Regions from separate parts of the Plantactinospora sp. GCM10030261 genome, predicted to be linked through region 2. Evidence: predicted binding sites of a transcription regulator. Region 2 holds the regulator's gene; the other holds the start of a gene.
The links. The regulator HrcA, encoded in region 2, represses chaperone genes, less so after heat shock. The targets are predictions, from matches to a motif close to GGTTNGCACNCTCNNNNNGAGNGTGCNAACC.
Positions count from the first base shown of each region.

Region 1: a site for HrcA is predicted at 10,280-10,310, ahead of ACFQUZ_RS02005 (FmdB family zinc ribbon protein). Genes of this name have one in related genera too.

Region 1 is NZ_JBHTDD010000001.1:403,788-418,093, reverse strand. Features, by position in the region: gene ACFQUZ_RS02075 (TrmH family RNA methyltransferase) at 1-13, shown strand, start outside; gene ACFQUZ_RS02070 (DUF6758 family protein) at 121-807, shown strand; gene ACFQUZ_RS02065 (hypothetical protein) at 929-1,087, shown strand; gene ACFQUZ_RS02060 (PH domain-containing protein) at 1,094-1,966, shown strand; gene ACFQUZ_RS02055 (SigE family RNA polymerase sigma factor) at 2,067-2,756, shown strand; gene ACFQUZ_RS02050 (hypothetical protein) at 2,829-4,079, shown strand; gene ACFQUZ_RS02045 (PHP domain-containing protein) at 4,076-4,927, shown strand; gene ACFQUZ_RS02040 (MarC family protein) at 4,968-5,582, shown strand; gene ACFQUZ_RS02035 (RecB family exonuclease) at 5,644-6,555, shown strand; gene ACFQUZ_RS02030 (oxygenase MpaB family protein) at 6,558-7,415, opposite strand; gene ACFQUZ_RS02025 (Fur family transcriptional regulator) at 7,576-8,073, opposite strand; gene ACFQUZ_RS02020 (DUF2231 domain-containing protein) at 8,170-8,652, shown strand; gene ACFQUZ_RS02015 (hypothetical protein) at 8,828-9,331, opposite strand; gene ACFQUZ_RS02010 (hypothetical protein) at 9,428-9,589, shown strand; gene ACFQUZ_RS02005 (FmdB family zinc ribbon protein) at 9,859-10,254, opposite strand; gene ACFQUZ_RS02000 (5-formyltetrahydrofolate cyclo-ligase) at 10,386-11,003, opposite strand; gene ACFQUZ_RS01995 (diguanylate cyclase) at 11,082-13,202, shown strand; gene ACFQUZ_RS01990 (UTP--glucose-1-phosphate uridylyltransferase) at 13,212-14,165, shown strand; gene glp (gephyrin-like molybdotransferase Glp) at 14,162-14,306, shown strand, end outside.
Region 2 is NZ_JBHTDD010000001.1:633,236-647,541, reverse strand. Features, by position in the region: gene ACFQUZ_RS03255 (sugar ABC transporter substrate-binding protein) at 1-667, shown strand, start outside; gene ACFQUZ_RS03250 (carbohydrate ABC transporter permease) at 664-1,653, shown strand; gene ACFQUZ_RS03245 (carbohydrate ABC transporter permease) at 1,650-2,504, shown strand; gene ACFQUZ_RS03240 (FAD-dependent monooxygenase) at 2,573-4,009, opposite strand; gene ACFQUZ_RS03235 (hypothetical protein) at 4,136-4,975, opposite strand; gene ACFQUZ_RS03230 (enoyl-CoA hydratase-related protein) at 5,063-5,851, opposite strand; gene hemW (radical SAM family heme chaperone HemW) at 5,869-7,092, shown strand; gene ACFQUZ_RS03220 (DUF4870 domain-containing protein) at 7,244-7,903, opposite strand; gene hrcA (heat-inducible transcriptional repressor HrcA) at 8,054-9,076, shown strand; gene dnaJ (molecular chaperone DnaJ) at 9,131-10,273, shown strand; gene ACFQUZ_RS03205 (16S rRNA (uracil(1498)-N(3))-methyltransferase) at 10,278-11,012, shown strand; gene ppk2 (polyphosphate kinase 2) at 11,119-12,117, opposite strand; gene ACFQUZ_RS03195 (histidine triad nucleotide-binding protein) at 12,313-12,663, shown strand; gene ACFQUZ_RS03190 (serine hydrolase domain-containing protein) at 12,742-14,112, shown strand.

The sequences.
Region 1 (14,306 bases), 230 kb from region 2:
CCCGGACGGGTGACGGCGACGTGACCGGTGGAGCCGAGTCCGCACCGGAAGATAACCAAAAGGGCGGGTTCGGTTGACTCTTGGGGGTCCGACGGGGAGCGTAGGCCCATGGGTGTCGCGGTGACGTGTCCACGATGCAGTGGCCCGGTCCGGCCGCCGGACCTGATGCACTCCGATTGGCGCTGCCCGGCCTGCGGTCCGGTCCTGCCACTGCATGTCGCGGAGCATGTCGGGCCGGCGATCGTCGAGGCCGCGGTGGATCGGATCCAGGTCGCGAGCCGGGTTGCCGACCGGCCGGTGGTGCCGCTCTGGTGTCCCTGGCCGCTGCTGCCCGGCTGGACGGTGACCGGGGTTGCCTGGGCCGGCGACGAACGGACCGGGGTGCGGGCTGGAGCGGTCGCGTGCAGCGGCCCGGCGCCGCTCGGCGGTGGGCCGGCGGACCTGGTCCTGGTGGCGGAGGAGCCCGGCGTCGGGCTCGGCACCCGGTTCGCCGGCATCACCGGACCGGATCCCGGCGAGGAGTTGGCCCAGGCGATGACCGAGCCGCCGCCTGGTCACACCGAGTCGGCGGCGCACGCCAAGATCCGGGCCGGCGGGCACCCTACTCCACTGTGGTCCGTACGATCGAGAAACGACCGGAGCGCCTACGTCGGTGAAGCTCGGGGAATGTGGCTGTATGCGATAGCCTGGCCGGCGAGCGCGGGTTACCTCCTCGCGGACGAGGTCGTCCTGCACGACCTGACCGAGTGGACTCCGCCCGAGCTCGTGTACGGGGCTCCCTCTCCCTACCTGCACGGGAAGGCCTGATCAGGGCTTGCGCCAGGGCCGGTCGGGATGGGTACTCTGTATCACTGTAAGAGGTCTGACTGATACTCTGAGTATCGCCGCGGGTGCGGGGTTACCACCGCACGGAGGGGGATGGCCCACCATGGTCAAGAAAGTCCTCACCTGGCTAGGCGTCGCATTTTTGATCTTCTTCGTCGCGTTCCGACCCAACTCCGCGGCCGATGTCTTCAAGTCGCTCGGTGGTGGCCTGGTCGACATCGCCTCCGGGTTCGGCGAGTTCTTCAGCAATCTGGTGGCGTAGTTCTTCATGACCACTCCGTCCGGCGGCCCACCCCCCGACGACGACGATCGTCCGCGGCGCGAGCGGGATACCGAGCCCATTCCTCGAGCCCGACCCGACGACGGGCCGGGCTTCGGCGACGGCCCGGCCTTCGGCGACGGGCCGGCGTACTCCCCGGGCGCGTCCTATTCGGAGGACGCCGGCTACGGCGGCTCGTCCCGGCGTGACTGGGACCGCGACCCGGAGGGCTACCGGGTCCCGCCCACCATCACCGAGGACGAGTTGGCCGGCCTGCGGGTCGACGCCTCCGGCATGCCGTTGGGCACCCGGCGGGTGCTGCCCCTGGAGGACGAGCCGACCCCGTTGGTGGCTCGATACCTGTTCCCGACCGAGCGTTACCGCGGCGAGTGGAAGCGGCACTGGATCCACCTGGCGACACCGCTCACCGTCGGCGTCCTGGCCACCTTCGTGCTCGGCTACCTCTCCGGCTTCCTGGCCGGCCAGGACAGCGGTGCGCTGACCACGGTCGCCGTGATCCTCTGGTTCGCCGTGATCGGCTGGGTGGCCTGGCGGGTGGCTGACTGGTACTACGACCGGTTCATCCTGACCAACAAGCGAGTCATGGTGGTCAACGGCATCGTCACCCGGCAGGTCGCGATGATGCCGCTGCTGCGGGTCACCGACATGAAGTACGAGCAGTCACCGCTCGGTCGCACGCTGAACTACGGGACCTTCGTCCTCGAATCGGCCGGCCAGGAGCAGGCGCTCCGCGAGGTCAAGCATCTTCCCAACCCGAACGAGCTCTACCTGCGGGTTGTCGAGGAAATGTACGAGCCCCAGGCTGTCGAGGCGCGGTTGGGCAAGGAGGCCGACGAGGCAAAGGCCGACGACGGCGCCTGAAACTTTCTGCCCGAACATCGGACTGTCTCCGCACCCAATCGCCATGGATTAACCGCCGCCGCTGTGACAGCCTCGGATGGCACGGCGAGGAGGGGGCACGGTGTCGGCCAGCCTGGAAGAGGAGTTCCGCGATTTCGTCGCGGCCCGTTCCGGTGCGCTGTTGCGCACGGCCTACCTGCTCGCCGGGGACTGGGCCACCGCGGAAGACCTGTTGCAGACCGCGCTGACCAAGACCTACCTGGCCTGGAAACGGTTGGGCGGCATCGAGGCGGTGGAACCGTACGCCCGACGGGTGCTGGTCAATACGGCCACCAGCTGGTGGCGTCGGCGCTGGCATGGTGAGCGGCCGACCGAGTCGTTGCCCGAACGGCCGGCGCCGGATCAAATAGATCAGCAGCTCGAACGGGACGCGCTGTGGCGGCACGTGCAGCAGTTGCCGGTCCGGCAGCGCGCGGTGCTGGTGCTCCGGTTCTACGAAGACATGTCCGAGGCTCAGACCGCCGAACTGCTGAACATCTCGACGGGCACGGTGAAGAGCCAGACCTCCCGGGCACTCACCACACTGCGCGGGCGACTCGGTGCCGAACTCGACGCCGAGCGGCTGGCGTCCGCCGATCCGCCAGCCGCCACCCGGCCCGCCGTCGACCAGCCGGTCGCCCCGCAGCGAGTGCGGCCGGCGGCCGAGGCTACTGCGCCCCGGTCCGCGAGACCGCGACCCGACCAGCCGGCACCCGCCCGGCGGCCCGCCCCGACCCTGCCGGCCGTGCCGGTGCCCAGCATGGAGGGCTGACATGTGGGGGGAGTACGTCGACCCGAACGGCCGGCTGGCAACCTTCCACCCGAGGCCGGGCGTTTCCACATCGTGACACCGGAGGATCTCGAGCGGGCGCTGCGGGACACCCTGTCCCGGCAGGCGGCCCGGTTACCGCATCCCGTCGACCCGGCGGGTACGGCGTTGCGGCGTGGTCGCCGCGGACGCCGCCGGCAGGTGATTCTCGGTGTCGCCACGACCGCCGTCGCGACGCTGCTCGCCAGTTCCGCGGTCTTCGGCCTCGGTTCGCCCTCGGCTCCCGGGCCGGCGGTGATCATCGTTGGGGATCCGCCAACGGAAACCGAGCGACCGATCACCGACGCCGAACGGCTCATTCTCGCCCCGACAGACCTCCCTTCGGTGACCCCGCCGCCGACCCCGACCGCCGAGCCACTCGGCCCTCCCCAGGTCGACCTGGTCGTCGATCGGCACCTCGCCACGGCGGACGGGCTACGGATCGAGCTGCCCGCCGACGGCCGGGTGACCACCGCCCATCGCACCGCGGGGGGCTGGTTGGTCGCCACGGCGCGGCCGGCCGGACGGACGAATCTCTGGTACGTCACCCGCAGCGAGCCGCCCCGCCCGGTCCTCTCCGGGCTGGACCGCCTGGTGCTGGCGCCGGACGGCCAGCGGGCGGCCTGGCGGACCGGCGGCACCCTGTACGCCGGCACGCTGGCCGGTGCCCAGTTCGCCAACCCGGTCCGAGCCACGGTGCTGGCCGACACCGACCCGGTCGGTTTCGTCGGCCTGGCCGTGCTGCTCCGGCGGGGAAGCGCGGGCGGCTACGACGTGTGGACGCCGATGGTGGGCGCCCACCGCCCGGCCTGGAACAGGGAGTTGGTGGCCGTGTACGGCGCCCTCCCGGACGGCCAGACCGTCGTCGCGGCGGTCACGGTGCCGAACCACCGGCGGCCGTGTCTCGCGCTGCTGGACAACGGGGCGGACCTGTCGCGGATCGCGACGAGCTGCGACGTGCCGGTCTCCGCCACCACCGGCTCGGTCTCCCCGGACGGTAGGTGGTTACTCACCAACATCGACCCGGAGCGTCCAATGGCGCATCAGCGCGGCACCACCGCGATGGTGGTGGACCTGACCACGCTGGGCGGGACGACGGTGAAGGCGGCATCGGCCGGCCCGGCGCTGACCGGTGAACCACTCTGGACCGGCGCGGGCACCGCGGCGCACCTGGCCGGAACCGGTGAGCTGATCCGGGTGACGGCGCCGGCGGCGATCGAGGGTGCCGACGTCGAACGGTTCCCGGCCGCCCCGGACACCTCGCTGCTGGTGACCGGCCCCGCGTGATCGACCTGCACGCCCACTCGACGGCCAGTGACGGCACGCTGCGGCCGGCGGAACTCGTCGCCGCCGGTGCGGCCGCCGGTCTGCGGGTGCTGGCCGTCACCGACCACGACACGACGTCCGGCTGGACCGAGGCCGCCGACGCCCTGCCGCCGGGCCTGGACCTGGTACGCGGTGCGGAGCTGTCCTGCCGGTGGTCCGGAACGAGTCCACCGGTGCCGCTGCACCTGCTGGCGTACCTTTTCGATCCCGCGGAACCGGAGCTGGCCGCGGCGCTGGCCCGGGTCCGCGCGGCGCGGGAGGTGCGCGGCGAGCGGATCGTCGAACTGTTGCGGGCCGACGGGCACCCGATCAGTTGGCCGGAGGTGCTCGCCGACGCGGCCGGTGGCACGGTCGGTCGACCGCACATCGCCCGGGCGTTGATCCGGGCTGGCCTGGTGGAAACCACGGCCGAGGCGTTCGACGCGCGCTGGTTGGGCAGCCGTTACCGGTCGCCCAAAGTCGACATCGACGTCTTCACCGCGGTCCGGCTGGTTCGCCGGGCCGGTGGGGTGCCGGTCTTCGCGCATCCCCGGGCGACCCGCCGCGGACGGGTGGTGCCCGACTCGTTGATCGTCGAGCTGGCGGCGGTGGGGCTGGCCGGTCTGGAGGCGGACCACGAGGACCACTCGCCGGCCGAGCGGGCCCACGTTCGCGCCCTCGCGGCAGAGTTGGGGCTGTTGGTGACCGGCTCGTCCGACTTCCACGGCGCGCACAAGACCGTCGCGCTCGGTGCCTTCACCACCGCTCCGGAAGCGTACGACCGGCTGGTGGCGCAGGCGAGCGGCGTGACCCCGGTCCTATCCGGCTGACCTGCGGTCGAGCCTCCGGCGCCGCCGCTACCGTGTGCGGGTGGATCTGACCCTGTTCGGCGAGGTTTTCCTGACCCTGCTGGTCATCACCGACCCGCCGGGAATGATGCCGATCTTCCTGGCGCTGACCGGGCCGCTGTCGGCTCGGGACCGCAACCGGGCCGCCTGGCAGGCGGTCGCGCTCGCCCTCGGCGTTATCGTGATCTTCGCGGTCGCCGGTCAGACTCTGCTCGCTTATCTCCATGTGTCGCTGCCCGCCCTGCAGGCGGCCGGTGGTCTGCTGCTCATCTTGGTGGCCCTCGAACTGCTGACCGGGAAGGCCGACGATCCGGGCCAACAGGCGACGGCCAACATCGCCCTGGTTCCACTCGGGACGCCGTTGCTGGCCGGACCGGGCGCCATCGTGGCCACCATGCTGTTCGTCCAGGGAGCTTCGGGCACGGGTGACTATCTCCAGATCGGCGGAGCGATCGTCGCGGTGATGCTCACCGTGTGGTTGGTGCTGCGATTCTCCGGAGGCATCGTCAAGGTGCTCCGGCCCGGCGGCATCGAGGTGCTCACCCGGATCGCCGGTCTGCTGCTGGCCGCCATCGCGGTCCAGCTCATCGCCGACGCGATCGGGTCGTTCGTCACCACGTACCTCAACCAGCATTGACCCGTCCGCCGGTGGCGGCCGTGGCGGCGGGAATGTCGGTGCCGGATGGCAGGATCGGGTGGTGCGCAGACCTCCCACCGCCGGCGGGCGGACTCCCCGACCGCGCGCCGAGGCGACCGGACAGCTCGGCTTCGAGGGCATGCCGGAGCGGCTCTTTGTCTGTACCCCGAGCAAGCTCGCCGCCTTCGCGGACTGCCCCCGCCGCTACCGGTTCGCCTATGTCGACCGGCCGGGGCCGCCGAAGGGACCGCCGTGGGCGCACAACTCGCTTGGCGCCAGCGTTCACACCGCCCTGAAAAACTGGTACGCGTTACCGCCCGAGCGCCGCGCGCCGGAGGCGCTGCCGCGACTGCTGCGTGGCACCTGGGTGGCCGAGGGTTACCGGGACACCGAGCAGGAGAGGTCGGCCTTCCGCCGGGCGTTGAGTTGGTTGGAGTCCTATGTGGCGACGCTGGACCCGGCGGATGATCCGCTGGGGGTGGAACGCGTCGTCGCGGTGAAGACGGCTGTGCTCGCCTTCAACGGTCGGGCCGACCGGATCGACTCCCGGTCCGGCCCGGACGGTCCCGAGGCGGTGATCGTGGACTACAAGACCGGCCGGTACGGAGTGGACGCGGACGACGCCCGGGGATCGTCGGCGCTGGCCCTGTACGCGTACGCGGCCGAGCGGGTGTTCCGGCGCCCGTGCCGTCGGGTGGAGTTGCACCACCTGCCGAGCGGGTCGGTGGCCGCGCACGAGCACAGTCCCGAGTCGCTGGCCCGGCAGGTCTCACGGGCCGAGGACACGGCACGGGACATCATCGACGCGGAGCGGGCGGCCGCCGATGGAACCGACCCCGACGAGGCGTTTCCCACCACCCCCGGTCCGCTGTGCACCTGGTGTGACTATCGGCGGAGCTGCCCCGACGGCAACCAGTCGCCGTCCGCCGACCCGTGGGCCGGTATCGACCGCACGCTGGCCGCCGACGGGTAGCCCTACCGCCCGGCCGCCGCTACGCGAGCCTGGGCGGCCTGGTAGATCGGCCCCTCCACGAGCGACCGAGGAATGGCGTTGATCATGAGCCGCAGCGCCCGGACCCCGAGCGCCGCGGAAAGGTCGGTCGTGGGTAGCCCGAGCGCGCCGTACATCCGGCGCGCCCAGGCCGGAAGCAGCCCGAATGCCGTCCCGGCGATCCCGAGGTAGGCGAGCCGAGCCGGCCCGAGCCCGAGACGCACCGGAAGGCTCAGCTTCCACGGCACCGGCGGAGCGGTCAGGAACAGACCAGTCTCGGCGGCCGCCCGGGTCATCCGCAGTTCGGGCCGGACCTCCCGGTAGTAGGCCGACACCGCCGCGGCGGATCCCGGCACGCTCGCCGGATCCAGTCCGACAAGCTCAGCGGCCCGCCGCTGCTCGGCGTAGTACGCGTCGACCTCCGAGTCGGTCAAGGCCAGGCCAGCCCGCCGGGCGGTACTCACGAACGACTCCACCTCGGTGACGTGCACCCAGCGGAGCAGATCCGGCTCGTCGATCCGGAACTCTTCACCGGTGAACGGATCATGCGCCCGCATCCGGGCGTGCCGCACTCGAAGCCGTCGCCCGGCCGCCTCGGCCTGCGCGGTGGTGCCGTAGATGGTCGTCGCCACATAGGTCGCCGTGCGGGTCAGCCGTCCCCACGGGTCGGTCTTGTAGCCGCTGTTCTGGTCCACGCCCGCCATGGCGCGCGGATGCAGGGCCTGGAGATAGAGCGAGCGGAGGCCGGCAACGAGGAGTACCGGCTCGTGGTGCACCTTCCAGGTGACCGAGGAGGGGCCGAACAGGCCGAGGTCCTCGGCGTGGTCGAGATCGTGGTCCACCCGCCAAGCGTGCCACGCCCGGACCGCGTACACCCCGTGCGTCGGCGTCCGTGACAGGCCGGCGGCAGAGGTCCGTGACAGGCCGGCGGGTGCGTCGGCGACGGGTCAGCGGGTGGGGTCCGCGACGGGTCGGCGGGTGGTCCGCGACGGGCCTCCGGCGCTAGGCGCCGGTACCCCGGCGGCACTGGCAGGCGGGGCAGAGCCCCCAGAAGGTCACTTCCGCCTCGTCGACCTGGAACCCGTTGGCGTTCTCCGGGTCCAGGCACGGAGCCGCGCCGCGGGCACCGTCGATGTCGCTGACCACGCCGCACCCTCGGCACACCACGTGATGATGGTTGTCGCCGACCCGGGCCTCGAACAGCGCCGGGCTGCCGGCCGGTTCGATCCGCCGGGCCAGTCCAGCGCGCGACAACGCGCCGAGCACGTCGTAAACGGCCTGGGTGGAGACGGATTCGAGGCGCTGGCGGGCCCGGCGGGTGATCTCCTCCACCTCCAGATGGCCACCTCCGGCGAGAATGTCCAGCACGGCGAGCCTTGGGCGGGTGACCCGCAGCCCCGCGGACCGGAGCAGTTCCTCGCTCGACACTCCGCAATAACAACACGAAACAGCGTGTTCCCGCTTGTCCGGATCGATGGCGGTGACCGTGGACACGACCATCCGACCGGGATCGAACCGTCGTGAGGCGCCACACGTGAATTCGGGCACGAAGGCCGGAAGCGTCGTACGCTCTCGGCGACGGCCAGGAGGTGGTGGGTGTTCAGGGAGATCCAGGGACTGCCGGCGCACGCGTTGTTGGTGCACGCGGCGGTGGCCCTTGTGCCGATGCTGATTCTCGCGGCCGTGGCGTACGCGCTCGTGCCCCGGTTCCGGTCGAAGGTGGGCTGGCTGGCCGGCCTGCTGTCGGTGGCGGCGGTGGCGGCCGTCTATGTCGCAAAGGAATCCGGGGAGCAGCTTGAGGCGGTGCTCGTCGCGAAGAACTATCCGCCCGAGATCCTGGGGCAGGTCACCGAGCACGCGGCATTGGCCGACCTGCTGTTCTGGTGGACGCTCGGACTGGCCGCCGCGACCCTCCTGTTGCTGCTGATCACCAGTGGGTATCGCCGGGTCCGGGCATTGCCCACGTGGTTGAGCTGGCTTCTGGCCGCTGTCGTTGTGGTTCTCGCGGGGGTGACGGGCTGGTACGTGTACCAGACCGGTGACACGGGCGCCCGCGCCGTGTGGGAGGGCGTGCTCTGATCGACCCGCCGCCGGTCCGTGGCGCACCTCGGCGGTCGCGTCGTCGGTCTCCCGAGTCGTACGCCGGGAACGGCAACACACGGTGTACCGGTATACCGGAGACGAATGTGGATACCCCCGGCAGCACCGCCGGTTGGGTCGTGCCGGTTCCGTGTCCTTCGGGCTTCGCGCACGCCTAGAACAGCACGCGGGAACAGAGCAGACAGATCACCACGATCAGCACTGCGGTGGCCACCAGCGCGATGCCGTTTGTCAGCGTCCGGGCGGACTGTTCCTCGGCGTCGATCGCCTCGGGGTTCTGCGCCGGCAGTCGCCGGGGGGCGGGCGGCTCGACATACACCGGCGTCCGCCATTCGGGCGGCGGCGGCACGTTCGGCGGCGGTCCGGAGTAGGTCGGCGACGGCACGTTTGGCGGGTACTCGGAATCGGCCGGCGGCGGCGCGGGGGGGACGCCGCCTCCGTCTGGCCCCGCTGGTCCGGGACCGGACCTCGACCACCCGCCGGACATGGGTGGTTCTCCGAAGGTGGCTCGGCCGCCGGACATGGACGGGTCGCCGAACGTGGCCGGGTCGCCGGACGGGGTCTGGCCGCTGGCCGCTGGCCGTTCGCCGAAGGTCGGCTCGCCGTCGGGAGGCCGGCGCCAGTACGCGTCCGGGTCCTCGCCGTGCTGATTGCTCACAACGTCCGACGCTACCAACGTCGGACACGACAGGCCGGACGCGTCACGTGCCGCAGGTGCGGCGGCGGTCCGCCATCGCTCGGTACCCTTGCCGTCGTGGATGAGCGAGGGTTGGACGACGATCGCCCGGTCGAGGTGGGCGACGACGATATCGTGACGCTTCCCGAGCAGACGTCGGACGACACCGATCGGGGCTGGGGTGAGCGCCTCGACTCCAACGACGACCGGCTGCTCGCCGAGCGCCCACCGCACTGGTGACGAGCCGCCCTACCGGGCCCGCCACCGGTGGCTCCGCCAACGCTGAGTCTGCCACGATGTCGGGGATACAGGGCGGTCCCCTCGCGCCGGACACCCCTGGATCCCCGACATAGAGTTGATCAAGGAGGCCGCTCGGGCTCACACGGAATCAAGGAGGCCGCTCGGGCTCACACGGAATCAAGGAGGCCGCTCGGGCTCACCTGGAGGTGACCCAGAAGCCGGTCTCGTGCTCGGCGGTGTACCGCAGGTCCGGTCTCACACCGAGTTAATCAAGAGCCGGTCGAGTTGCTCGCCGCCGCCGGCTTGGTCGCGGAGCCGCCCGACGACGACCCCGAGGTCGAGGCCGGCGACGAGGACGAACCCGACGAGCCCGAAGACGAATCGCCCTTGCCAGCGGCCCCGGTCGACCCGTTCGAGTCCTTCGAGCCGTTCTTGCCGGCCGAGTCGGCGCCCGGCCCCGCAGACGACGACTTCTCGGCTCCGTTCTTGGCCCGGGAGTCGGTGCGGTAGAAGCCCGACCCCTTGAAGACGATGCCGACCGAGTTGAACACCTTTCGCAACCTGCCCTCGCACGACGGGCACTCGGTCAGCGGCTCATCGGCGAAGGACTGCACCGCCTCGAGCTGATGGCCGCATGCGGTGCAGGCGTACTGGTAGGTGGGCACGGTCTCCTCCGGATCTGGGCAAGCCGTTTGGCACTCGACACATCCGAGTGCCAATGGTGCGTCATCCGGCCCGTTTCGTCCAGCGAACCTCGTGGTGATCTATCCCGTACCCGGCCGCCCGGTCACCGGGGTCAGCCGTCGAGCGGACGGAAACCGTGTCCCGGAGTGATCACCGCGTCGACCCGCCGGTCGTGCGGTAGCGCCGGCACCCGGTCGACCAGTTCCGCGTCGTGCAGCAGCGCCACGGCGAGCGCGCCGGGAGCGAGCCTGGCCAGGGCACGATCGTACGAGCCGCCGCCCCGGCCCAGCCGGACACCGGTCCGGTCAACCGCAAGCGCGGGCACCACCACCACCTGCGCCGTGGTGACGGCCGCCACGCCCAGCCGGTCGCCCACCGGCTCGCGCATCCCCCGGCCGGCGGCGTGCAATCCGTCTCGTCCGGTGTATGCCGCCCAGTCCAGGTCGAGATCGGGGCGGAGCACCGGCAACAACAGCCCGCCCGCTCCGGCCAGCGCCGCGCGCAGCACCTCGGGCAGTTCCGGCCCGCCGGGCTCGGCGCCCACCGGTACGTACCCGGCGACCCGGGTCGGGCCCAGCCGGCGTACCAGATCGGTAAGCGCACGCTGGACGAGCCCGGCGGCTGCGGCGCGGTCGGGCGCGGACAGCATCCGTCGGCGGGCCAGCACCCGGCGGCGAAGGGCGGCCTTCGCTTCCGGCGCAACTTCCGCTTCATCCGATAAATCCGGCACGCAACTCTCCGTCGTCGGAACGGGTTATCCCAGGGAGCCGTGTCAGCATCGCAGGGTGCGCAACCTCCGGGGGGACGAGTGACGCTGCGCCGCCGGTTGACCGCCGCGTTCCTGACCGTCGTGCTCGGTCCGGTCCTGTTCGGAGCGGTCCTCGCCGGCACCACCCTGGTGGCGAACGGCGCGCGGCGCTCGCTGGACCGGCTCGACCTGGCCGCCACCGCGGTCCGGGTCTCCATCGGCGCGCTGTGCCAGCAGCTACGAGCCGCGGCCGACGCGGTGGCGTTGACGGCCGAACCCGCCGCCCGAGCGGGCGCCGCCAACCAGGTGGTCGGCCGCGGTCTCGCCGGGGCGGTCCGGCTCGCCGGCGCCTCCGGCACCGTCGACTACGAGACCGCGAGCATCCCGCCCCGCCCGTGGGCGGACTGCGCCGCGCCGCTGCCCGCGCAGCGTGCCCCGCAAGCCATCGCGGTACGGGTGGAACTGCGCGACCGCGCCGGGACCCGGATCGGTGACGTCTGGGCCGCCCAACCGCTCGACGACCCGTTCCTGGCTCGGCTCGCCGCGGTCAGTGGAGCCGCCGTGACCCTGCTGGACACCGATCCGGGAACGGTACGCAGCACCGAGCCGCCCGCCGACCGGGAGTCCGTGGTCGCCGCCGCCCGTGGACTCACCGGCGAGGCGGTGGCCCGCGCCGACGGTGGCCGGTGGGTACGCCGGGTCGGCCCGTCCCCCGGCCAACCGCTGTCGCTGGTGCTCTCCGTGCCGCGCGGCCAGCCGCTGGCGACGTACGGCCTGCTCGCCGCCGCCGTCCTCGCCGCCGGAGTGATCGCGGTGGTGGCCGCCGCCCGGTTGGCCCGGTCAACGACCCGGCCGCTGGCCGACCTGGTCCGCGCCGCGGACCTGGTCGCCGACGGGGACCTGTCCGCCCGGGTGCCGGTACACCGGACGGACGAGGTGGGGCGGCTGGCCGACGCCTTCAACCGGATGGCCCGCGAGACGCAGGCTTATGTGCACGCCCTGACCAGCAGCCGGGACCAGCTCCGGGGTCATCTCGCGGTGCTCGGTGACACGCTCGCCAGCACCCACGACCTACACCGGATCCTGCGGGTGATCCTGCACAGCGCGGTGGCCGCCAGCGGTGCCCGAGCGGGCATCGTGCTGCTTGTCGACGAACTCACCGGCACCCTCGTCGGCCAGTGCGCCGAGGGGCTGCCGGTGCCGGCGACCCGACCGGGCGGGGCCGGCCACGACCCGTCCCGGATCCGCATCCCGCTCGGTGACGGCCTGCTCGGCCAGGTGGCGGCGACCGGTGAACCGCGGCGGGGTCGGGTCCGTCGGGATGTCACCCCGCTGATCCCGGAGGAACCGCGGTGCTCGACGTACGTGGCACTGCCGTTCGCCGCGCCGGGCGGTCCCGGTGAGGGGCCGGCCAGCACCGCCGCCGCGCGGGCCGCGATCGCCCTGGGGGGTACGACACCGCCACCGGCGCTCGGTGTGCTCGCCCTCTACGACCGGCTCGGCGGGGACGAGTTCGACGACGCCGACCTGGCCACCCTCCGATCCTTCGCCAGGCACGCCGCGATCGCCGTGGACAACGTCCGGGTGCACGAGGAGGCGCAGCGGCTGTCCCTCACCGACCCGCTGACCGGGCTCTGGAACTACCGCTACCTGAAGGAGTCGATCCGCCGGGAGGTCGAGCGGGCCAGCCGGTTCGGCCGCATGCTTAGCGTTCTGGTGCTCGACCTGGACCGCTTCAAGGACGTCAACGACACGCACGGGCACGCCGCCGGCGACGCCGTGCTTGTCGAGTTCGCCCGGCGGGTCCGCGGCGTTGTCCGCGAGGTCGATCTCACGTTCCGTCAGGGTGGGGAGGAATTCGTGGTGCTGTTGCCCGAGACCGACGCGCGGGGGGCGGTCCGGGTCGCCGAGCGGCTGGGCGCCGCCGTCCGCGACACCCCGATCACCGCGCCGCGGGCTGGTGCGGCCGGGCCGGTGGCGATCCCGATCACCGTGTCCATCGGCATCGCCGTCTATCCCGACCACGCCACCACGGGTCAGCGGGTGCTCGACGCCGCCGACGACGCCCTGTACGCGGCGAAGGCCGCCGGCCGCGACACCTACCGGGTGGCGCTCGGCCCGGCGGTGCGCAGCGGCGCGTCTTCCGGGCCACACCCGTCACGACAGAGCCTCGGCCGATAGTCTCGCGGCATGTCGGAGCAATCTGCCACCCCAGCCACGACGTCCGCCACCCCACGCGCGGTGAAGGCCGTCATCCCCGCCGCCGGCCTGGCCACCCGCTTCCTGCCCGCGACCAAGGCCGTGCCCAAGGAACTGCTGCCGGTGGTCGATCGGCCGGTGCTGCAATACATCGTCGAGGAGGCCAGCCACGCGGGCGTCACCGACGTTCTGCTGATCACTGGCCGCGGCAAGACCTCGATGGTGGACCACTTCGACCGCCGGCCGGACCTGGAGGCCCGCCTGGAGGAGAAGGGCGACGCCGAGCGGTTGGCCGCGGTCCGCCGCCCCAGCGAACTCGCCGAAATCTACACCTGCCGGCAGCCCGAGCAGTTGGGCCTGGGCCACGCCATCGGGTACGCGGAGTCGCACGTCGGTGACGCAGCCTTCGCGGTGCTGCTCGGTGACGAGTTCGTCAACCTCGCCGAGCCGCTGCTGCCGGCGATGATGGAGCTCCAGGCCCGGACCGGCGGCATCGTGCTCGCCTTCTTCGAGGTGCCGCCGTCGGACACCAAGCGGTACGGCATCGCCTCGGTCGAGCCGGCCGAGTCGGAGTACGCCGACATCGCCGAGGTGGTGAAGGTGACCGGCCTGGTGGAGAAGCCGAAGCCGGAGGATGCGCCGAGCAACCTGGCGGTGCTCGGGCGGTACGTGTTGCCGGCCGGCATCTTCGACGCGATCCGCCGCACCGAACCGGGTAGCGGCGGCGAGATCCAACTCACCGATGCCATGGACCTGATGCGTCGCGAGGGGACCCCGGTGCACGCCATCGTCTACCGGGGCACCCGCTACGACACCGGTCAGCCGCTGGGCTACCTGCAGACCGTGGTGCAGCTCGCCAGCGAGCGTGACGATCTCGGTGGCGAGTTCCGCAAGTGGCTTACCGACTTCGTCAACGCGGGCTTCCCTGGCGGGTCCAGTACATGACAGCGACGGCCGACGCCGAGGCGGCCGCGAACGAGTTGACGCCGCTCGCCGACTACCTGGGCAGTGTGCTGCGCAGGCTCCGCGCGCTGCCCCCACTCGACCTCGACCTCACCCAGGCGCACGGCAACACGCTGGCCGAGG
Region 2 (14,306 bases):
CTGGTCGACCGGCGCGGAGATCGCCACCAAGGACGGGGACAGCTGGAAGTCCGGTTACGACACTCCGGAGGCGAAGCAGGCGGTCAAATTCTGGACCGACCTCGTCACCACGCACAAGGTGGCGCCGCCCGCCGCCGCCGGGTGGAACGAGCTGGACGCGCAGAAGCAGTTCGCCACCGGTCAGGCGGCGATGGCCGTGGCCGGCAGTTGGCCGCAGACCGCGATGCTGAAGGACAATCCGGACCTCGCGAAGGTGTGGGGTACGTTCCCGATCCCGGGCCCGGACGGCAAGCCCGCCCCGGCCTTCGCCGGCGGGTCGGACATCGGCATCTGGCAGGACAGCAAGAAGCAGGACCTGGCCTGGGACTACGTGACCATCCTGCTGAACAAGCAGAACTCGCAGGAGTGGGCCAAGAGCCTCAAGTTCTTCCCCGTCTACAAGGACCTGACCTCGCCCGACGAGTACGCGAACGACCCGGTCATGGGGACCTTCGCCACCGTGCTCCAGGACACCAAGCTGACCCCGATCACCCCGAAGTGGGTCGAGGTGAGCCGCAGCAAGACGGTCACCCAGACGATGAACAGCTCGATCATGAAGGGTACCCCGCTCGACCAGGCGGTCAGCCAGGCCGCCACCGAGATGGAACAGATCCTCAACGCCAAGTGAGCACCCTGACCCGCGAACCCGGGACCCGGAGGACGCGCGGGCGGGACCTCCCCGCCCGCCGTCCCCGGCGGCCCGGTACGGGCGTCCCGTACCTGCTCCTGGCGCCCACCCTGCTCGTGATCGGCGTGCTGCTGCTCTGGCCGCTCGGCCAGGTGGCGGTGATGTCCCTGCACGAGATGGGGATCCGCGAATTGCGGGGGGACCGGCCGTGGTCCTTCGTCGGCCTGGAGAACTACACCCAGATCCTGAGTGACCCGTTCTTCCGCACGGTGCTGCGCAACACGGTGCTGTTCGCCGCGGCCAACGTGGCGCTCACGATGGTGCTCGGCACCCTGGTCGGACTGCTGCTCAACCGGCTGGGCAAGCGGATGGCCGGGTTCGTCGGTGCGGCGGTGATGCTCGCCTGGGCGACGCCGGCGCTGACCGGCGCCATCGTCTGGAAGTGGATCTTCGACGACACCAGCGGGCTGGTCACCTGGTTTCTCAACGAGCTTCCGGACGGTCTGTCCAGCGCGCTGTTCGGTCGCGCCGAGTGGACCGGGTACGGCTGGTTCAACTCGCCGCTTACCTTCTTCACCGTGCTCACCCTCGTGGTGGTCTGGCACTCGTTCCCGTTCGTCGCGGTGAGCGTGCTGGCCGGGTTGAAGAGCGTTCCGGGGGAGCTGCACGAGGCGGCCCGGGTCGACGGCGCCGGGCCGTGGCGGGTCTTCTGGTCGGTCACCTTCCCGCTGCTGCGACCGCTCTTCGGAGTGCTTGTGGTGCTCTCGACGATCTGGGACTTCAAGGTCTTCACCCAGCAGTTCGTGCTGGCCGGCGGCACCCAGGACCGGTCGACCTTCATGCTCGCCATCTACTCGTACGCGGAGGCGTTCTCGCCGCCGCCGAAGTACGGGCTCGGCGCCGCGATCGCGGTGGTTCTCACGCTCATCCTGCTCGCGGTCACCGGCGTCTACGTACGACTGATCCTGCGCCAGGAGGAGACATGACCGACCGGCGGCGTCCCCGCGCGGGGCGGTGGGCGGCAAACGTCGCCGGGCTCGCGGTGGCCGCCTTCGCGGCGTTCCCGGTGTTCTGGATGATCTCGACGTCGCTCAAGCCGAACCGGGAGATCTTCTCCAGCACGCCCCAGCCGCTGCCGCACCAACCCACGTTGGAGCACTATCGGGACATCTTCGGTGGGCAGATCATCCCGGGTGCCAGCTTCGGCGACTTCCTGCTCAACAGCGCCCTGGTGGCGGCGGCCACGGTGCTGCTCAGCGGCGTGGTGGCGCTGCTCGGGGCGACCGCGGTGGCCCGGTTCCGGTTCCGGCTGCGCACGTCGGTGCTGGTGCTGCTGCTGATCGTGCAGATGATCCCGTTGGAGGCGCTTGTCATCCCGCTCTTCCTGATCATCCGGAGGCTGGGTATGTATAACACCCTGCCCAGCCTCATCCTGGTCTACCTGGGCTTCTCGCTGCCGTTCGCGATCTGGATGCTGCGTGGTTTCGTCGCGGCGGTGCCGAAGGACCTGGAGGAGGCGGCGGCGATCGACGGCGCGAACCGTGCGCAGATCTTCTGGCGGATCCTGTTTCCGCTTGTCGCGCCGGGACTCGTGGCGACAAGCATCTTCTCGTTCATCACGGCCTGGAACGAACTCATCTTCGCGTTGACGTTCATCAGCTCCGAGGACCGGTACACCGCGCCGGTCGGGTTGACGTTCTTCTTCGGCCGGGACGACACCGCCTGGGGGATGGTGATGGCCGCCTCCACGGTGCTCACGCTGCCCGTGATGATCTTTTTCGTGCTGGTGCAGCGGCGGATGGTCGCCGGTCTGACCTCGGGTGCCGTGAAGGGTTGAGCAGGGTCCCTTCCTGTCGCTTTCGCGTCGGAGGGCTCTCCCGACAGGGCGCTCATGACAGTGGCTCGTCACGGCTCCCGGGACGACACCGCGGACCGGCGCCGGTTCCGTCGGTTGACGTTCAGCGCCCTGATCAGCGTGCCGGGGGTGGCCAGGGCGTTCGGGTGCCGGAGCATGAAGGTGACCTCGTCGAGCCGGCGGTTGAGTGTTTCGTCGCTGACGGTGGCCTCGACGATCTGATCCGCCACCCAGGAGGTCAACCGGTGGCCGCGGGGGCGGGGACCCGGCACCGACGGCCGGGCCAGGTCCGCGGCGGCGGTCATCCCCCAGGCCGCGTCCACCACCACCTTCTGCAGGGCGAAGAAGTCCCGGGCCGGCGTCCGCAGGTCGGGCCGGCGTCGCAGGTACATGGACAGGCACGAGGCGTGCAGCGCGGCCGAGGACATGCCCTGGCCGTAGATCGGGTTGAACGAGGCCACCGCGTCACCCACGCTGACCAGCCCGGCCGGCAGCCGGCGGCACCTGTGGAAGTCGCGGCGCCGGCTGTCGGCGTGGTGGAAGCTGCGGACCGGGAAGAGCATCTCGCCCTCGACCACCCGGCCGAACTCGGGAGGGAACTCGGTGCGGCACCGGCGCACCATGTCCTCGGCGTCGTGACCCGGACGGCAGTCGCCGTACCCGGCCAGCATGATCATCCATCGATCGTCCTCCACCGCCGTCAGGCCGGCGCCGGAGATCTCCGATCCGCGTGCGGGGCTGCTGCCGACGAGTACGGAGACCGGATCGGGCTTGGCCTCGGTGCGCCGGAACACCGCGGTCGAGTAGTTGATGTTGACGACCAACCGGGTGAGCGGCGCCCGGTCCCAACCGTGCCGCTCCAGCCAGTCGTTGAGCCGGCTGGCCCGTCCCATGGCGTCCACCACGAGATCGGCGTCGAGCGTGTCGGTTGCCGGGCCACCCGCACCGCCCGGGGCCGGCCCGTCCGGCGTCTCGTACCGAACGCCGGTGACCGCCGTGCCGTCGAAGCGCAGGTCGGTGGCCCGCCCCCGGACTGAGGAGACGTTGGGCAGGTCGCGCAGCCGTCGGCGGAGCAGATCTTCGATGAACGGCCGGCTCGCCGAGAGCATGTCCAGGTCGACGCCGCGCACCTTGCGTCGACCGTCCAGGTAGGTGTGTCGGGCGTCGGGAGTGGCCAGGCACGCCCCCAACTCCAGGGCCTGCTCGGTGAGTCCCGGAAACCATCGCTCGATCTGGAGGTGCCCCGCCGGCAGCAGTAGGTGGACCTGGTTTCCCTGGGGCACACCCGGTCGGGCGTCGGTGACCTCGGTGACGTCGTCGCGCTCCACGATCACCACCCGCTCGGCGTACTCGGCGAGGACCCGGGCGGCCAGCAGGCCGGCGATGCTGCCGCCGAGTACAGCGGCGCGGCCCAGCAGGACCGTGCTGTCCTCGGGCGGCCGCTGGGTGGCGATGTCGTTGAAGATCCGTGCTGGAAAGCGGTACACCCCGTACTCCTGTCTCCAGTGAGGACACGACCTCCGACTCCGACGGACGGGCGGGCGAACACTCGGCCGGCACCCAACCATCGACCGATGGAAGTTTATCGGCTCCCCGACCGCGACCGGTGGCGGTCAGGCGTCGCCGAAGACCTCGGCGATGACGCGGTCGGCGGCAAGCGTCTCGTCCGCTACCTCCGACCAGGTGCCGGCCTTCGCCGTCCACTGCAGACCGGCGAACCGGACCCGCTTCACCCCGTTGCTGTCGGCGTGCGCGACCAGCCAGTGCGCGTACTGCCAACCGGCCTGCTGGTCGGTCGCCACCAGGCTGAGGCCGAGCAGCTCGGCCAGCTCAGCCGTCCGGACCGAGCCCCAGTCCCGGCTCAGCCGGCTGCTCAGCTCGGTCGCCGCGGCGGCGCCGCGCAGCACCGGATCCCGGGGCACGGTGCAGGACACCGCGCCGGTGGCCTCGCCCACCAGGGCCCGGCTGAGCACGCCCGCCTCGTCCGCCCACTTCTGGTACGCCTCGGGGAAGGCCGACCGCTGGACCCGCTGCGCGGCGTCGGTCACCCGCATGCGTTCCCAGCCCCGCACCTTCACCAGCGCGGCGTAGAACCGGTTCGCGGCGTACCGGGGATCGCGGATCTGCTCGGGAGTGCCCCAGCCCTGGCTCGGTCGTTGCTGGAACAGCCCCACCGAGTCACGGTCGCCCCCGGCCAGATTCCGCAGCCCCGACTCCTGGTAGGCGGTGGCGAGCGCCACCACGACGGCCTGCGCCGGCATGCCGCGCCGGATTCCCACGGCGGAGATGGTGGCCGCGTTCGCCATCTGTTCGGGATCCAGGGTCACCTCGCCGTCGGCCCGGACCACGCAGCCGAGCGCCCGCGGCAACGACAGCTGCCCGCCGAACCGGTCCGCCATCACCACGGCCGCAACCGTGATCAGCACCAGGAGAGCGGCCGACGCCGCCACCATCGTCCGAGCCCGCACCCATACCCCCTGCCCGACAACAGTCCGCCCAGCCTACGCCGAAGCGGACGGCCAGGCCGATTGCACGAACGGTCAGTCCGCGGCCGGCACCCAGCTCGCCGGCCGCTTCTCCCGGAACGCCAGCACCCCCTCCCGGCCCTCCGCGGAGAGGAAGTACCCGGTGGAGAGCGTCGACAACTCGGCCAACTCGGCCCGCAGCCCGGTGCCGGCCGGCCGGCGCAGCAGCTCCTTGGCGCCGGCGAGGGCGCCGGGGGCGCCGCGGACCAGGGCCGCGCAGTACCGGTCGACCGCCGCGTCCAGGTCGGCGGCCGGCACGGCCGCGGTGACGAGCCCCACCCGTTCGGCCCGGTCACCGTCGAAGGTCTCGCCGGTCAGGTACAGGTCGGCGGCGGCCCGGGGAGCCAACCGCCGGAGCACGGTGGCGGAGATGACCGCCGGGATGACACCGATCCGCACCTCGGTGAAGGCGAAGGTGGCCTCCCGGGCGCAGACCGCGATGTCGGCGGCCGCGATCAACCCCAGGCCACCGGCCCGCGCCGGACCGCCGACCCGGGCCACCACCGGCTTCGGGCACTCCCACACGGCGGCCAGTACGTCGCCGAGCATGCCGGCGGGGACCGTGCCGCTGGCGTAAGCGGCGGCGGTCTCCTTGAGGTCGGCACCGGAGCAGAAGACCGGGCCGGTGTGGGACAGCACCACGGCCCGCACCGCGTCGTCCGCGACGGCGGCCGTCAGGCCGGCCAGCAGTTCGGTCATCAGCTGGGTGGACAACGCGTTGCGGTTGGCCGGGCTGTCCAGCGTGAGGGTGGTCACCCCGGCCGAGGTGGACACCCGGACGAGCGGGTCGGTGGCGGCAGTCATGGGCGCACAATAGTCGGATGCCTGGCGTCCTCCCAGACGGCGAAGCCGTGCCCGCCGACGGATCGCTGCCGCCCGCCGCGCGGGCCGCCGTCGGCACCCGCGGGTTCGGCGTGTACGTGCATGTGCCGTTCTGCGCGAGCCGGTGCGGCTACTGCGACTTCAACACGTACACCGCGAGCGAACTCGGCGGCGGGGCGAGCCGGGAGACGTACGCCGACGCGGTCCTCGCCGAGCTGGACCTGGCGGCCCGGGTGCTGGACGGGACGCCGCCGGCCCGGGTGGACACCGTCTTCGTCGGCGGTGGCACGCCGACCCTGCTGCCGGCCGCCGACCTGGGCCGGATCCTGGCCGGCATCGACCGCACCTGGGGGCTGGCCGACGACGTGGAGGTGACCACCGAGGCGAACCCGGAGTCGGTGACGCCGGAGTCCCTGGCGGCGTTGCGAGCCGCCGGTTACACCCGGATCTCGCTCGGCATGCAGTCGGCCGCGCCGGGGGTGCTGGCGGTGCTGGACCGGCGGCACCGCCCGGGTCGGGCGGCGGCCGCCGCCGCCGAGGCCCGGGACGCCGGGTTCGAGCACGTCAACCTGGACCTGATCTACGGTACGCCGGGGGAGCGGCCGGAGGACTTCGCGGCCTCGCTGGCCGAGGTCACGGCCGCCGGGGTGGACCACGTCAGCGCGTACGCCCTGATCGTGGAGGACGGCACCCGGCTGGCGGCGAGGATGCGTCGCGGCGAGTTGCCGTACCCGTCGGACGACGAGGCCGCGGACCGTTACCTGGCGGCGGAGGCCGCGCTGGGCGCCGCCGGCTTCTCCTGGTACGAGGTGTCGAACTGGGCCACGTCGCCGGCCGCCCGGTGCCGGCACAACCTGCTCTACTGGACCGGCGGCGACTGGTGGGGCCTCGGCCCGGGGGCACACAGCCACGTCGGCGGCGTGCGCTGGTGGAACGTCAAGCACCCGACCGGGTACGCGCGTCGGCTGGCCGAGGGTCGGTCACCGGGACACGGTCGGGAGCTACTCACCGAGGCGGACCGGCGGACCGAGGATGTGATGCTGCGACTGCGGCTGGCCGACGGGCTGCCGTTGAGCGTGCTGGACGAGGCCGGACGGGCGGCGGCCGACCGGGCGCTGGCGGACGGGCTGCTGGACCCGGCGGCGTACCCGGCGGGCCGGGCGGTGCTCACGCTGCGCGGCCGGCTGCTCGCCGACGCGGTCGTCCGCGACCTGCTGCCCTGAGCCGCCGACGCCGGACCGTCGCTGTCGTCCGATCGACTCGATGTGCGGCATGTCGGGTGGTGGGGGACGACGCAACTCCGCGGTATCCCGCACCTCGGGTGGATCGCGGGCGGTCCGCCGGGTGCCGCGACGGCACCCGGCGGAGCGTCGGTCAGCGCTTCACGAACGGGTAGGACATCGGGTAGCGGTAGACCACGCCCTCGTTGGCCTTGACCGCCCCGATGATGCCGAAGATGACCGGAACCACCCAGACGATCATCGGCAGGAAGAACAGCACCCCGCACGTGACGAACGTCGCGATCCAGGTGATGACGTAGACGACGGCCCAGGTGATCTGGAAGTTGAGAGCCGACACGGCATGCGCCCGCACGGTGGGCGACTGTTGGCCCCGCGCCACCATGGCGATCAGCGGTGCCACCCAGCCCAGCAGCCCGCCGCCGACGATGACGCCGGCCGCGCCCAGGCCGTGCGCGAGCAGTGCCCAGGTCCGGTCGTCGTTGCTGCCGTATCCGGCCGGAGCCGGCCCGGCGCCGTAACCGCCCGGTGGGTAGCCCGGCCCGCCGCTTCCCGGTGGGTAGTCAGGTCCGCCAGCGCTGGTCGGCGGAGGGAAGCCGCTCGGTCCGGCCGAGGCCGGGCCGCCCGGTTGCGGACTGCCTGGCGGGGGGCCGGCGGGCGGATACGGGCCCGGCGGCGAGCCGGGGGTTACGTCTCCCGATGGGGGCGGCGGTGTCGCGGGCGGCAGCGGAGCGGTTGGGTCCGACGAGGCCGGATCCGGATCACCTGCTCCGGGAGGGCGAGGTGGTTCGGTCATGACGTCACGGTAGGACCCGACATCCACCCGCGCCAGTAGCCGAAGGGAGGGCGGTCCGTGATCATCGCGCGATTCGCCGTCGCCGTCGTAGACTGGCACTCGCTACAGTCGAGTGCCAGTCCTTTCGGATGAGGCCGATGGGAGGTGAGCATGGGTCTCGACGAGCGCAAGCTCGACGTCCTCCGGGCGATCGTGGAGGACTACGTCGCCACCCAGGAGCCGGTGGGCAGCCGGGCGCTTGTCGAGCGCCATCAGCTCGGGGTCTCCCCGGCCACCGTGCGCAACGACATGGCCGTGCTCGAGGAGGAGGGCTACATCCGGCAGCCGCACACCAGCGCGGGCCGGGTCCCCACCGACCGGGGCTACCGGCTGTTCGTCGACCGGCTGTCCCGGGTCAAGCCGCTCAGCCCGGCCGAGCGCCGGGCGATCGAACGCTTCCTGGTCGGCGCCGTCGACCTGGACGACGTCGTGCACCGGACGGTGCGGCTGCTCGCACAACTCACCCGGCAGGTCGCCGTCGTGCAGTACCCGAGCCTGGCCCGGTCCTCGGTACGCCACCTGGAACTGGTGCCGATCTCGACCACCCGGCTGATGGTGGTGATGATCGCCGACACCGGACGGGTCGAGCAGCGGCTCGTGGAACTGCCCGGCCCGATCGCCGCCGACGACGTGCTCGATCTGCGCCAGCGGGCGAACGAGAAGCTGGTCGGCACCCGGCTCTCGGAGACTCCGCCGCTGGTCCAGGCGCTCGTCGAGGAGACCTCACCGGACCACCGGTCGGCGATGGCGACGATCTCCTCGGTGCTGCTGGAAACCCTTGTCGAGCGGCACGAGGAGCGGATCGCGCTGGCCGGAACGGCCAACCTCACCCGCGCCGGCCTGCTCGACTTCCAGGGCTCGCTGCGACCGATACTGGAGGCGCTCGAGGAGGAGGTCATCCTGCTCAAGCTGATCGGTGAGGCGGAGCCGAGCGGTCCTCGGGTCCGCATCGGCGACGAGAACGAGATCGACAATCTGCGGGCGGCCTCGGTTGTCAGCACGGGTTACGGTCCAGGTGCCACCATCGTCGGTGGACTGGGCGTCCTCGGGCCGACCCGGATGGATTACCCCGGCACCATCGCCACCGTGCGTGCCGTGGCACGCTACGTGGGTGACCTTTTGGCGCAGAACTGACCCGACCTGCCGACCGGCGGCCGACCTGGAATCGACATGGGGACACGGAACGCAGTGACCAGGGATTACTACGGGATTCTCGGCGTGAGCCGGGACGCCTCGGATGATGAGATCAAGCGCGCCTACCGCAAGTTGGCGCGCCAGTACCACCCGGACGTCAACCCTGACCCGAAGGCGCACGACCGGTTCAAGGAGATCAACGCCGCGTACGAGGTGCTCTCCGACGACCAGAAGCGGCAGATCGTCGATCTGGGCGGCGACCCTCTCGCCCCGGGCGGTGGGGGTGCGGGCGCCGGCCCCGCTGGGGCCGGACCTTTCGTCGGTTTCCAGGACATCATGGACGCGTTCTTCGGAGCCGCCGGTGGTGGCGGCGCCCGCGGCCCCCGTCCTCGGACCCGGCCCGGCGCGGACGCCATCCTCCGGCTCGAACTGGACCTTCAGGAGACCGCCTTCGGGGTGGAGGCGCCGATCACGGTCGACACCGCCGTGCTCTGCACCACCTGTTCCGGGGCGGGCACGGCTGCCGGCACGCACCTGGCCACCTGCGAGGCCTGCGGCGGGCGCGGCGAGATCCAGTCGGTGCAGCGCACCTTCCTCGGCCAGGTCGTCTCGTCCCGGCCCTGCACGGTGTGCCAGGGCTACGGCACCGTGATCCCACACCCCTGCCCCACCTGCGCTGGTGACGGCCGGGTGCGCACCCGGCGCTCGCTCACCGTGAAGATTCCGGCTGGAGTCGAGGACGGCATGCGGATTCGGCTGGCCCAGCAGGGTGAGGTCGGACCCGGTGGTGGCACCGCTGGCGACCTGTACGTCGAGATCCACGAACGGCCGCACGACGTCTACTCCCGCAAGGGTGACGACCTACACTGCCGGGTCACCGTGCCGATGACGGCCGCCGCCCTGGGCACCCGGCTGACCATCAAGACGCTGGACAGCGAGGAGCCGGTCGACGTCAAGCCGGGCACCCAGCCGGGCAGCACGGTCCGGTTGCGCGCCCGCGGCGTGCCGCACCTTCGCGGAACGGGGCGGGGTGATCTTTTCGTGCACCTGGATGTGCGTACCCCCACCAAGATCGACGCCGAGCAGGAACGGATATTGCGGGAGTTCGCGAAGACCCGCGGCGAGGAGGTGGCCGAGTTGACCAAGCAGGGCGGCTTCTTCTCCCGGATGCGGGACGCGTTCAACGGCCACGCCTGAACCGGTGAGCGCGCCGCTGTTCCTGGTCGACGCCTTGCCTCCTGGTAACCGGCACACCCTCGACGGTGCCGAGGGACACCACGCCGCCACCGTGCAACGGCTGCGGGTCGGCGAGAACCTCCTGCTCGCCGACGGCCGGGGCGGCACGGCCACCGCGGTGGTCGCCGCCGTCGGTCGAGGCACGCTCGAACTTGAGATCACCGACCGCGGGTACGCGGAACCGGCGGACCCGCGGCTGGTGGTCGTCCAGGGCATCGCCAAGGGTGACCGCGGTGAACTGGCCGTGCAGGCGATGACGGAGACCGGCGTCGACGAGGTCGTGCCCTGGGCGGCGGCCCGGTCGGTGGTCCAGTGGCGTGGTGAGCGCGGCGCCCGGGCCAGGGAGAAGTGGGTGGCGACCGCGCGGGAGGCCGCCAAGCAGGCGCGCCGCGCCTGGCTGCCGACGATTGCCGGGGAGCCGGACGCGTCGACCACCCGGGTGAGCCGCCGGCTCGCGGCGGCAGCCGCCGGTTTCGTCCTGCACGAGGCGGCGACGGACCGGCTGACCAGGGCCGAGCTTCCACCGGCTGGCGACATCGTCCTGGTGGTCGGGCCGGAGGGCGGCGTGGCGGAGTCCGAGTTGGCGGCGTTCGCCGCTGCCGGGGCACGTCCGGTCCGGTTGGGCGGTGACGTGCTGCGTACCTCGACCGCCGGGGTGGCCGCGCTCGCGGTGCTCTCGGCCAGGCTCGGCCGCTGGTGAGACGGCGTCTGGGGGTCGCGGGCGAGCGGGTGGCCGCCGGGACCGTCTGGTGCCGGCGGCCAGCCGCTCCACCCGCGCCCGGCCCGGCCGGTCGCGGACCCCGGTCCTACAGCTTGGGGAAGACGTGCACCGTCTGCTCGTCGGGCCTCAGGTCGAGGCCGGCCGGTCCGACGATCAGCGGATCCGGCGTCCCGACCACTTCGGCGTCCTTGCCGGTGTAGTCGAACCGGGCCAGTACGTGTCGCATCGCCTCGATCCGGGCCCGCTTCTTGTCGTTGCTCTTGACGACCGTCCACGGCGCGTCGGCGGTGTCGGTGTAGAAGAACATCGCTTCCTTGGCCTCGGTGTAGTCGTCCCACTTGTCCAGCGAGGCGATGTCCATCGGTGACAGCTTCCACTGCCGCACCGGGTCGACCTGCCGGATAGCGAACCGGGTGCGCTGCTCGTTCTGGGACACCGAGAACCAGAACTTGACCAGGCGAATGCCGGAGCGGACCAGCATCCGTTCCAGTTCGGGGGTCTGGCGCAGGAACTCCAGGTATTCCTTGCGGGTGCAGAAGCCCATCACCCGCTCCACCCCGGCCCGGTTGTACCAGGACCGGTCGAACAGCACGATCTCCCCGGCCGACGGCAGGTGCGCCAGCCAGCGCTGGAAGTACCACTGGGTGGACTCCCGCTCGTTGGGCTTGAGCAGCGCGACCACCTTGGCGCCCCGCGGGTTGAGGTGCTCCATGAACCGCTTGATCGTGCCGCCCTTGCCTGCCGCGTCCCGCCCTTCGAACACGATCACCAGCCGCTCGCCGGACTCCTTCACCCACTCCTGGAGCTTCAGCAGCTCGATCTGCAGCAGCCGCTTGTGTCTGTCGTACTCCTCGCGCGGCATCCGCTCGTCGTACGGGTAGTCCTCGCGCCAGGTGTCCACCGGAGTGCCGTCCGAGCAGAGCAGCACGGGATCGTCGTCGTGGTCGTCGGCGATCCGGTAGTCGTCGAAGAGGTCCAGCAGACCGGTGTCGGCGTCGGCGCGGGCGTCGATCTCGGTGGCGGTGTCGCCGTTCGTGCCGGTTTCGGCGGTGTCGGTGCTGGCAGCGGTGTCGGTGTCGGCCATGTCGCAGGGTGTTACCCCGTCGCGGACCCTCCGGCTACCTGCGGATTGCTGGGAAGTTGCTGAGTGGTGACGATCAGCTGCGCAGGTAGGGGTTGCCACGCGCGCAGTCGAAGCGGACGGCCGCCCCCGATGATGGGCCGGCAGCGGGGTTCGAGGCGTACCGGGTGCCCTTCCCCGTCGCCTACCATGCGGGGGGTGGGAACTGACGACTGCCTCTTCTGCCGGATCGTGGCCGGCGAGATCCCGGCGACCGTGGTCCGGGAGACCGACAAGACGCTCGCCTTCCGCGACATCGCGCCGAAGGCGCCGGTGCACGTCCTGGTGATCCCGAAGGAGCACTTCGTGGACGTGGTCACGATGGCCGAGGCCGATCCCGAGGTGACCGCCGAGGTCATGGCCACCGCCGCCATCGTGGCGGAGCACGAGGGAGTGGCGGCCGACGGCTTCCGGTTGATCTTCAACACCGGACCGGACAGCGGGCAGGAGGTCGCCCACGCGCACGCCCACGTGCTCGGCGGTGCCCCCCTTGGCCCGATGCTGGCGTAGCCCGGGGCCCCTTATCATCGCTTCCGGTAGGGGACCGGCCCCTCTCGACGTCCGTCGAATCCCGCCTGGAGGCACCCCGTGACCGACGTGAACCGCCGTCTCGACCGGCTGGTTCGCCAGCGCCAGGCGTCGGCGCGGGTGCCGGCGCTGGCCGCCGCCCTGCACCGGGCCGACCGACCGTTGTGGTCGTGCGCGGTGGGGCAGACCGGCAACGACACGCCTCTGGATGGGCATACCAGGTTCCGGATCGGTTCGATCACCAAGACCTTCACCGCCGTCCTCGTGCTGCAGTGCCGCGACGACGGGTTGCTCGACCTGGACGACCCGATCGGCAAGCACCTGGACCTGCCGGAGCACCGGGAGCTGACCGTGGCCCGGCTGCTCTCGCACACCGCTGGCCTGCAACGGGAGCCGCACGGCGACGTGTGGGACTCGCTGCGGGTGCCGGATGTCGACCAACTGCTGGCCGACCTCGCCAGGGCCGAGCGGGTGCTGCCGCCGGGCCGGCGGTTCCACTACTCCAATCTCGGGGTGGCGCTGCTCGGCCACGCCGTCGGCCGGCTCCGGGGCGGCACCTGGGCGGAGGTGCTGGCCGACCGGATCCTCCGCCCGCTCGGGCTCACCGACACCGGCGTGGAGCCGGGCGAGCGGGCCGCGACCGGCTACCTGGTCGACGCGTACTCGGACCACGCGCGGCCCGAGCCGCCCACCGACTTCGGGGCGGTGGGGCCGGCGGCCCAGCTCTGGGGGACCGCCGGTGACCTGGCCCGGTGGGCGGCGTTCCTGGTCGACCCGGCGTCCGTCGACCCGGCCGGCGCGGTGCTGCGGCCGGAGACGCTGGCGGAGATGCGCTGGCCGCGTACCGTCACCGACGAGGCGTCCTGGGCGGCCGGCTTCGGACTCGGCCTTATCCTGCTGCCGCGGGGGGACCGGGTGACGCACGTCGGTCACGACGGCGCCATGCCCGGCTTCCTGGCCTCCGCGTACGGGCGGCGGGGCGGCTCCGGCACGCCGGCCGCGACGGGGTGCGCGGTGCTCGCCTCGTCCGGCACCGCCAGCGAGATCATGGATCTGTCCCACGAGCTGATGACCACGGCGGTACGGGAGGATCCGGTCGACATCGTCCCGTGGCGTCCGGGGGAGCCGGCGCCCGAGGCGTACCGGGGCCTGCTCGGCCGCTGGTGGGGCGAGGGTAACGAGTACGTCTTCGGCTGGCACGACGGCGCGCTCACCGCTCGGGGGGCGGACGATCCGGCCGGGAAGCCGCCAGCGGTGTTCGCGCCGCTGCCGGACCGCCCCGACGTCCTGCGTACGGTGTCTGGCCGGGAGGTCGGCGAGGTGCTGCGGCTCACCCGGGACACGGACGGCACGGTGGTCCGGATGCACTGGGCGACCTACCGCTTCACCCGCCTTCAGGAAACCTTCGACGGATACGACTTCCGCGCCTGACCCCCGGGCTACCCCCGGTGATCTTGCAGTTTCGGCTCGGATAAAAGGTGACTAAAGCCGCGTTCCGGCAGCCCAAAGTGCAAGATCGCGGAGAGTGGGTGGGGGTGACTCACGGACGGAAATGGGCAGCGTCGTCGCCGCGTTGAACAGATACGATGACCCAGACGTCCGCACGTCGCGCCACCGGGCGCGGC